Regions from separate parts of the Serratia sp. TSA_130.1 genome, predicted to be linked through region 3. Evidence: predicted binding sites of a transcription regulator. Region 3 holds the regulator's gene; each other region holds the start of a gene.
What was found. The regulator ArgR, encoded in region 3, controls arginine synthesis, uptake and breakdown. The targets are predictions, from matches to a motif close to ANTGAATAAAAATACANT.
Positions count from the first base shown of each region.

Region 1: argC (N-acetyl-gamma-glutamyl-phosphate reductase) is a predicted target of ArgR. The motif match lies at 1,689-1,706, and genes of this name have one in related genera.
Region 2: argA (amino-acid N-acetyltransferase) is a predicted target of ArgR. The motif match lies at 1,774-1,791, and genes of this name have one in related genera.

Region 1 is NZ_JBQZFS010000009.1:13,515-16,780, forward strand. It holds gene argB (acetylglutamate kinase) at 1-517, opposite strand, end outside; gene argC (N-acetyl-gamma-glutamyl-phosphate reductase) at 538-1,542, opposite strand; gene argE (acetylornithine deacetylase) at 1,759-2,904, shown strand; gene ppc (phosphoenolpyruvate carboxylase) at 3,166-3,266, shown strand, end outside.
Region 2 is NZ_JBQZFS010000001.1:1,346,413-1,349,678, forward strand. It holds gene recD (exodeoxyribonuclease V subunit alpha) at 1-377, shown strand, start outside; gene argA (amino-acid N-acetyltransferase) at 416-1,741, opposite strand; gene amiC (N-acetylmuramoyl-L-alanine amidase AmiC) at 1,981-3,234, shown strand.
Region 3 is NZ_JBQZFS010000003.1:71,146-74,411, forward strand. It holds gene yhcN (peroxide/acid stress response protein YhcN) at 191-454, opposite strand; gene yhcN (peroxide/acid stress response protein YhcN) at 575-838, opposite strand; gene argR (transcriptional regulator ArgR) at 1,242-1,712, opposite strand; gene mdh (malate dehydrogenase) at 2,177-3,115, shown strand; gene ACUTQY_RS13440 (helix-turn-helix domain-containing protein) at 3,187-3,266, opposite strand, start outside.

The DNA.
Region 1 (3,266 bases), on a different contig from region 3:
CCCCCAGCGTCGCCGCCAGCGCCGTCGCCGCCTGATCGGCGTTCACATTCATTAACTGCCCTTCGGCGGTGATGCCGATGGAGCTGACAACCGGCAGGTAGCCGGCGCCCAGCAGGGTATTGAGCAGCGCGGGCGAACCGGGCTGCGCGTTGCCGACGTGGCCCAATGCCGGATCGAGCGGGGTCACGACCGCGCTGCCGCCGTCCGCCAGGCTCAGGCCGACGGCGTTGATTTGGTGTTTAATCGCCCACGCCAGCAGCGTTTTGTTGGCGGTGCCGGCCAGCGCCCCGGTGATGATGTCGATCTGATCGGCCGGCGTGACCCGCAGGCCGTTCTTTTTCACCACCGGCAAAGCGAGCTGCTTCATCAGTTCGTCCACCACGCAGCCGCCGCCGTGCACGATCACCAGCGGGCGCTGGTGCTGCTGCCGATAGCTGTCCAACGCGGTAAACAGACGCTCCAGCGCTTCTTCACTGTCTAATAACACGCCACCTAACTTGATAATTAACGGGTTCATTGCTGTTTACTCACGCTGGTTTAAAGGAGTGATTGGGTTTCCGGGAAGCCGAAACGGATATTCAGGCATTGCACCGCCTGCGCCGCCGCGCCTTTCAGCAGATTGTCTTCCACCGCCACGGCGATCAGATGCTCGCCCTGCACCGCAAAACCGATGTCGCAGAACGGCAGCCCCACCACCGCTTTCAGCGCCGGCACGCCCTGGTCGTACAGCCGCACCAGCGGCTTGTCGTCATAGGCGGCATGATAGGCGGCCGCGACGTCCTGCGCGGTCACGCCGGCTTTCAGACGGCAGGTGATGGTTTCAAGGATGCCGCGCGGGAAATTGCCCAGATGCGGCGTAAAGATGACCGGCACGCCCAGGTGCGCGGCGATCTCCGGCTGGTGCCGATGAGTGAAAATACCGTACGGCTGCAGGCTCACTTCGCAGAAGCTGGTGGTCATGCTGGCCTTGCGCCCGGCGCCGCTGACGCCGCTGGTGGCGTTGATCACCGGCCACTGATCCAGATTCAGCAGCTGTTTTTCGATCAACGGTTTCAGCGCCAGCTGCGCCGCCGTCGGGTAACAGCCCGGCACCGCGATCAGCTGCGCCTGTTTAATCTTGTCGCTCTGCCACTCCGCCAGGCCGTACACAGCCTGCTCCAGCAGAGCGCCATGCTGATGCTCGAAACCGTAGTACTGGCTATAAAAACCGGCGTCCTGCACGCGGAAGGCGCCGGACAGATCGAACACCACGCAGCCCGCCGCCAGGAAAGCCGGTGCGATATCGTGGCTGACTTCATGGGCGGTGGCGAGGAACACCACGTCGATGCCCTGCGCCGCCTTGGCGACGTCAGTCAACGGCTGCAGCGGCAGATCGACGATGCCTTTCAACTGGGGATGGAGATCGGAAAGCAACTTTCCTGCATCTGCACTTTGCGCTGAAACCGCTAAAGCGGTTATGTTCATGTGTGGGTGGCGATTCAGGTAAGCCGTGAGCTCCGCTCCGGCGTAACCGCTGGCACCAACGATCAGCGTATTCAACATGTGGCCTTTCACCTTCTAAACTGACGTGCGGTCGCTTGCGACCCAGGTAACAGGGCTAGCCAGCGTTGTTGCGCCGTTCACCCACGGAGCCAGGCGTTGATGCTTTTATAAACATCCGGGCATCGGGTTCCCTTACGCTTCGGCTTACTGTATTTTTATTCAAAATAAATGCATGAATATTGATACTATCCTAACCTAAGGCTGTCAACAGTGAAGATGAAATTACCTCCATTTATTGAGCTGTACCGGGCGTTGATCGCCACTCCGTCAATCAGCGCCACCGATGCCGGCCTCGATCAGAGCAATGAGGCGTTAATCAACTTGTTGGCCGGATGGTTTGCCGACCTGGGCTTTCGCGTCGACGTACAGCCGGTGCCGGAGTCGCGCCACAAATTCAACCTGCTGGCCAGCATCGGCGAAGGCAGCGGCGGCCTGCTGCTGGCCGGCCACACCGATACGGTGCCTTACGACGAAGGCCGCTGGACGCGCGATCCCTTCACCCTGACCGAGCACGACAACAAGCTCTACGGGCTGGGCACCGCCGACATGAAAGGCTTCTTCGCCTTTATTCTGGATGCGGTGCGCGATATCGACGCGAGCAAGCTGACCAAGCCGTTGTACATTTTAGCCACCGCAGATGAAGAAACGACGATGGCCGGCGCGCGTTACTTCGCCGCCTCTACCGCCATTCGTCCGGATTTCGCCATCATCGGCGAGCCGACCTCGCTGCAGCCGGTGCGCGCGCACAAGGGCCACATGGCCAACGCCATTCGCATCGTCGGCCAGTCCGGCCACTCCAGCGATCCGGCGCGCGGCGTCAACGCCATCGATCTGATGCACGAGTCCATCGGCCGCCTGATGGAGCTGCGCAAGACCCTGCAGGAGCGCTACAACAACCCGGCGTTCGCCGTGCCTTATCCCACCATGAACTTCGGCCATATCAGCGGCGGCGACGCGGCCAACCGCATCTGCGCCTGTTGCGAACTGCATCTGGATATCCGCCCGCTGCCCGGCATGACGCTCGACAACATCAACGAACTGATGCATCAGGCGCTGGAGCCAGTGAGCCAACGCTGGCCGGGCCGCCTGACCATCGAAGAGCTGCACGCGTCGGTACCGGGCTACGAATGCCCGACCGACCACCGCATGGTAGCGGTGATCGAGGAGCTGCTGGGCACCCGCACGCAGGTGGTCAACTACTGCACCGAAGCGCCGTTCGTGCAACAGGTCTGCCCGACCTTGGTGCTCGGCCCCGGTTCCATCGATCAGGCCCACCAGCCGGACGAATACATCGACACCGCGTTTATCGAACCGACGCGCAAACTGTTGGGCCAGCTGGTCAATCACTTTTGCCGGCAATAAACCCGACATTTAGCAGGGGAAATGCTTTATGCTTCCCCTAACTCAAAATAAGTAGAAAGCAGCGAAATAAGCCACGCTGATAACCCACGCGGCGTAATTAAATTTCAGAAAATGCGCCGATTTTGATGTTTTTTTGCTAAAAATAGTGTCAATTGACGATTGGACAGGAACGCGATGGGATCAGGCAGGCGGTCTGCGCCTGACGCGTGAAATTTATTTACAAGATAAAAATCATACATACAGAACTGGGTCAGGGGTTATATGAACGAACAATATTCGGCAATGCGCAGTAATGTCAGTATGCTCGGCAAATTGCTCGGCGATACCATCAAAGAAGCGCTGGGCGAGCATATTCTCGATCG
Region 2 (3,266 bases), on a different contig from region 3:
GCCGCAACGACAGCGCGCTGGGGTTATTCAATGGGGATATCGGCATTACTCTGCCGGATGAGCGCGGCGAGCTGCGCGTGCATTTCCAACTGCCGGACGGCAGCATCAAGTCGGTGCAGCCGAGCCGTTTGCCGGCGCATGAAACCGCTTACGCCATGACGGTGCACAAGTCCCAGGGATCGGAGTTTGAGCATACGGTTCTGGTGTTGCCGAACCATTTCCTGCCGGTGCTGACGCGTGAGCTGGTCTATACCGCGATCACCCGTGCGCGTCAGCAGCTCTCGCTGTACGCCACGGACGCGGTGCTGCTGCGGGCCATTCGCACGCCGACCCAGCGTCGCAGCGGATTGGCTGAACGGCTGCAGACGATGGAATAAGCGATGAAGGGGCGCGGTAGCGGCCGCGCCCACAGGGATTACAGATCCGCCAGCAGAATTTTGGAGCGGCGTTGGTAGTTGTACAACGCTTGTTTCTGCATCGGCAGCACGTCGACCTCCGCCGGGGTGAAGCCACGCTCCTGGAACCAGTGGATGCTGCGTGTGGTCAGCACGAACAGCTTCTTCAATCCCATCTGCCGCGCCTGATTTTCCACCCGCTGCAGCAGCATCTCGCCGCGCGAAGAGCTGCGGTAATCGGGATGCACCGCCACGCAGGCCATCTCGCCGATTTTTTCCTCCGGGAACGGGTACAGCGCCGCGCAGGCGATGGTCAGGTTATCGCGTTCGATAATGGTGAACTTGTCGATCTCCATCTCCAGCTGTTCACGCGAACGGCGCACCAGAATACCCTGCTGTTCGAGCGGCCGGATGAGCTCCAGAATACCGCCGATGTCGTTGATCGTCGCCCGGCGCACCTGTTCGGCGCTTTCCATCACGATTTGGGTGCCGATGCCGTCGCGTGAGAACAGTTCTTGCACCAGCGCGCCGTCCTCCTGATAGCTGATCAGGTGGCTGCGGCGCACGCCGCTGCGGCAGCCTTTCACCGCGCCGCGCAGGAAGCGCACGGTGCCGGAATGGTAATCACCGCCTTCCTCCAGCTCTTCAAGACGCTTTTGCGCGTCGTTGGGGAACAGCTCGGAAAGGATGTTGCCTTCCGCGTCGGTCACGCCCTGCGAGGAGCAGAAACCGATCATTTTTTCCGCTTTCAGTTTGATCGCCAGCTGAGTCGCGACTTCCTCCGAAGTCAGGTTGAAGCTCTCGCCGGTCACCGAGACGGCGACCGGGCCGATCAGCACGATGGCGTTGCTGTCGAGCTGACGATGGATCGCTTCTTCATCGATGCGGCGAATGCGGCCGCTGTGGCAGTAGTCGATGCCGTCATCGACGCCCAGCGGCTGCGCGATGATGAAGTTGCCGCTGACCACGTTAATGTGCGCGCCCTGCAGCGGCGTGTTGTTGAGGCTCATCGACAGCCGGGCGGTGATGTCCAGCTGCAATAAACCGGCCGCCTGCTTGACCAACTCAAGCGTATGGGCGTCGGTCACGCGCGTATGCTTGTGGTAGATCGGTTCATAGTTGTGCTGCGCCAGATTGGCGTCGATCTGCGGCCGAGCGCCGTAAACCACCACCAGGCGAATGCCCAGGCTATGCAGCAGCCCGATATCATTGACGATGTTGGAAAAATTCTCGTGTTCGATGGCTTCCCCACCGAGCATGATGACAAACGTCTTGCCGCGGTGGGCGTTGATATAGGGGACGGAGTGACGGAATCCTTGCACCAGCTCTGTACTACGTTCCTTCACGGGCAAACCTCTTTGCATATTTATACGATATTTTTGTATTTTTATTCTTTTATTGCGCCAATGGCAAGTGGGAAATCGTCATGAAGAGCGAGCTAAGGGCGCTAAATCGTTAATAAATTGAAAAACCATAAAAAGATTTTCTGATGACAGGGCTGGAATGATTGGTTAAAGTTTTCGGCATTCCCAAGTCATTGGTGTTTTTTTCATCTGTTGTAAACAGTTATTACTGCCGGAGCCGCATGCCAAACGCTAATCACAATCTGGGCCGCCGTCGTTTATTACAGGGCGTTGCCGCCAGCTGGTTGCTGAGTGTGAGTCGCACGGGCTTCGCCGCGTCATCGCACGTGATTGCCGTGCGCGTCTGGCCGTCCTCCACTTATACCCGCGTCACGCTGGAATCCAACGTCGAACTGAAATACAAGCAGTTCGCCCTGACCAATCCCGATCGCGTGGTGGTGGATATCGAAGGCGTGCATCTCAACAGCGTGCTGAAGGGCATCGCCGGGCAGGTGCGCGCCGACGATCCTTATCTCAAGCAGGCGCGCGTCGGCCAGTTCGATCAGAATACCGTGCGGCTGGTGCTGGAGCTCAAGCAAAGCGTCAGCCCGCACATGTTCTCGCTGGCGCCGGTGCCGGAGTATCGCAACCGTCTGGTGATGGATCTCTACCCGACCAAGGGCGGCAGCGGCGGCGAGGAGTATGATCCGCTACTGGCGTTACTGGAAGATTACAACAAAGGCGATCTGGAGCGCACGCTGCCGCCCGAAGCGCCGCAGGCCGGCAAGGCGGGGCGCGATCGGCCGATCGTCATCATGCTGGATCCTGGCCACGGGGGCGAAGATCCCGGTGCGATCGGCAAGTATAAGACGCGCGAGAAAGACATCGTGCTGCAGATTGCCCGCAAGCTGAGCGCCATGATCAAGCGCGAGCCGAACATGAAGGTGTTCATGACGCGCAATGAAGACGTGTTTATCCCGCTCAAGGTGCGCGTCGCCAAGGCGCGCAAGCAGCGCGCCGATCTGTTCGTTTCGATTCACGCCGACGCCTTCACCAGCCGCGCCGCGCGCGGGTCATCGGTGTTCGCGTTGTCCACCAAAGGCGCCACCAGCTCGGCGGCCAAGTTCCTGGCGCAGACGCAGAACGCCTCGGACCAAATCGGTGGCGTCAGCAAGAGCGGCGACCGCTATCTCGACCACACCATGTTCGATTTGATCCAGACCGCAACCATCAACGATAGCCTGAAGTTCGGCAAGGAAGTGCTGAACCGGATGGGTAAAATCAACCGGTTGCACAAGAATCGCGTCGATCAGGCCGGTTTTGCGGTGTTGAAGGCGCCGGATATCCCGTCGATCCTGGTGGAAACGGCGTTTATCAGCAATATCGAAGAGGAGCGCAAGCTGCGCACCAGCCATTTCCAGCAGCAGGTGGCGGAGTCGATTCTGGCGGGCATCAAGGCTTATTTCGCCAACGGCGGCGCGTTAGCGAGCCGATAGCGGCAGGGCCGGGCGCAAGTCCGGCTGTTTTT
Region 3 (3,266 bases):
GCCGCATAAGCCAACCTAAGGGCCGCATTCGCGGCCTTTTTTACGCCCATAAAAAAGCCCTCGCGAGCGAGGGCAACGGGGTTCGTCGGATAGGACGACGAGAGGGTCTCTGGGAAATCGGCGTTTGCGTCAGAACTCGGCAGTGGCAGTGACGAGGGTAATCAGCTCTGCAAAGCCGTTCCCAGAGTTGTTATTTGTAAATCTCGGCGGTGGCGTGGTAGTTGCCTTCGTTACGCGCTTCGATCACGCGGTAGGCGGTCGCGCCTTTAGCATCGGCTTTCTCCGACAGCGCCTGGCGAATGTCGGTCGGTGCGCCGTCGATACCGCTGACGGTAATGGTGCCGATAGATTGCAGATTGGCGGTCTGATCGTTAGTCACCAACTGGGCGGCAGACGCGCCAAAGGAGATGACAGACAGCAAACCGAGTGCAGCGAGAGTAGTTTTCATGTTCATGATAGCGATCCTTGGTCATAACAGCCTGGAAGGGCTTGGCAGCGATTTTTATTCTTGAAGGCCGTTATGACAGCGTTTGATTCCAGAGATGTATTGCCCGTTGCCGGGTAATGCCGGTACTTATTTGTAGATTTCAGCGGTCGCGTGGAAGTTGCCGTCGTTGCGCGCTTCGATCACGCGGTAAGCGGTTGCCCCTTTGGCGTCGGCTTTATCGGACAGCGCCTGACGAATGTCGGAAGGCGCAGCGGCGACGCCGCTCACGGTGATCACACCGGCGGGCTGCAGTTTTGCGGCCTGGGTTGTGTCAACAGATTGTGCTGCGAATGCGCCAAAGGAAAGCATGGACAGAACGCTCAGGGTTGCAACGGTAGCTTTAATTTTCATCATCTCACCTCATCGTATTCTTTTATCAGTTCCAACGAACTGTGATTCAGTTCACGGAAATGAGTATACAGCTAGTAACGTGAAAAATTAATAGTTCGCTAACAGTTGCTAGTGAAACTTTAAACCGATGAACCTTATTTTTTATAACTACAAGGAATAAAAAACGCTCATAAAACGATCTTTCGATGTTAAATTTATGTAATTTCAATAAGGTAAGTGCTTTTGACCAAAAGTGCGGAAGATCACAGTTGGTACTGCTGGTTACATGGATATGTCATGGAAATGTGTTGTTGCGGGATAAAAAAGCAGTGTTAAACGCGGTTGAAGGCCGAAAAGGTAACGCGAGGGTTAAAGAAGCGCTAACAAAATGCGGGCGGTAGCCGCACTTTGTTAGCGCCAGGTTTCACAGCTCTTGCTCGAACACGCCCAGGATCGCTTCATGCAGCTTCTGAGCGGTAAAGCCGCTGGACGGCGTGACGAAAATCGTGTCGTCGCCGGCGATAGTGCCGAGGATGCCCTGGGATTTGCCCAAGGAGTCAAGCAGGCGGGCGATCAGCTGTGCGGCGCCCGGACTGGTGTGGATCACCACGACGGCGTCGTTATGGTCGACGTCCAGCACCAGGTTCTTCAGCGGGCTGGTGGTGGTCGGCACGCCGAGTTCGGCAGGAAGGCAATACACCATTTCCATTTTGGCATTGCGCGTACGTACCGCACCGAACTTGGTCAGCATGCGCGATACTTTGGATTGGTTAATGTTTTCGAAGCCTTCTTCTTGCAGCGCCAAAACGATCTCGCCTTGAGAACTGAATTTTTCTTCTTTCAATAACGCTTTGAACGTCTTGATCAGATCTTCCTGTTTTGCGGGATTACGCATTTTGCACCGTGGAATGTTGATAATGGAAGTCATGATTATGCATATAGATGAATTTTTATGCAACAAAGGCCGACCCAAAGAAAATAAACATGACCGGGCGGCGAGGAAAGGGCGGCATTTTAACAAAATCCGGCCGTGATGAATATGCCCTTTTGACGTCGGAAAATCGGCCTGCGCTGGTAAATAAAATGTTATTAAAATGATGTTGTTCTGATGTTGCGTAAGGGTGTAATGTAACGGCCGGTTAACTTGCTCGTGAATAACCTCGCACTATTTTTGATTAGTGTGCGCTATGCCCTTCATGCGTAAGCGATTTAATCTAAAATGGGCGCGACAGCGGTCATTTTATTGCACCTGCAGGCAACAATTAGCTAATTTATTGTTTTTAAAGGTGTAATAATTTAAGGTCCGTCACCAACACATTCACGGCGCTTTATATATTTAAGACAATAAAGGAGTATAGGATGAAAGTTGCAGTTCTCGGTGCTGCTGGCGGTATCGGCCAGGCCCTCGCCCTTCTACTCAAAACCCAGCTTCCTTCAGGTTCTGAACTCTCTCTCTACGACATTGCCCCCGTTACCCCAGGCGTTGCCGTCGACTTAAGCCACATCCCAACCGCAGTTAAAATCAAAGGCTTCAGCGGCGAAGACGCGACCCCGGCTCTGCAGGGTGCGGACGTGGTGCTGATTTCCGCCGGCGTGGCCCGTAAGCCAGGCATGGATCGCTCTGACCTGTTCAACGTTAACGCCGGCATCGTGCGTAACCTGATTGAGCAAGTGGCGAAAACCTGCCCGAAAGCCTGCATCGGCATCATCACCAACCCGGTTAACACCACGGTCGCCATCGCGGCGGAAGTGTTGAAAAAAGCCGGCGTTTACGACAAGAACAAACTGTTCGGCGTGACTTCGCTGGATATCATCCGTTCCAACACCTTCGTGGCCGAGCTGAAAGGCAAGCAGCCGGAAGAGCTGAATGTGCCGGTCATCGGCGGCCACTCTGGCGTGACTATCCTGCCTCTGCTGTCGCAGATCCCTGGCGTGAGCTTCACCGATCAGGAAGTGGCGGATCTGACCAAACGCATTCAGAACGCCGGCACCGAAGTGGTGGAAGCCAAAGCCGGTGGCGGGTCTGCTACGCTGTCCATGGGCCAGGCGGCCGCGCGTTTCGGTCTGTCTCTGGTGCGCGCACTGCAGGGCGAGAAAGGCGTTGTGGAATGCGCTTACGTTGAAGGCGACGGCAAATACGCTCGCTTCTTCGCACAGCCGCTGGTGCTGGGTAAAAACGGCGTTGAAGAACGCAAGGATATCGGCACGCTAAGCGCCTTCGAACAGAAAGCGCTGAATGAGATGCTGGACGTGCTGCACAAAGATATCGAACTGGGCGAGAAGTTCATCAATAACTGATCGTCTCGTCGCCGATAGTCAGCCGATAAACGCCGCCGGACGCTGTTCCGGCGGTTTTTTTTGCCCCGCGTTCACGATTTGATGCGGGCTTTTCGATCCAGCAGGCAATCGCTGTGCGGATCATAATAGCGGCTTGGCCAGATCTCCGATG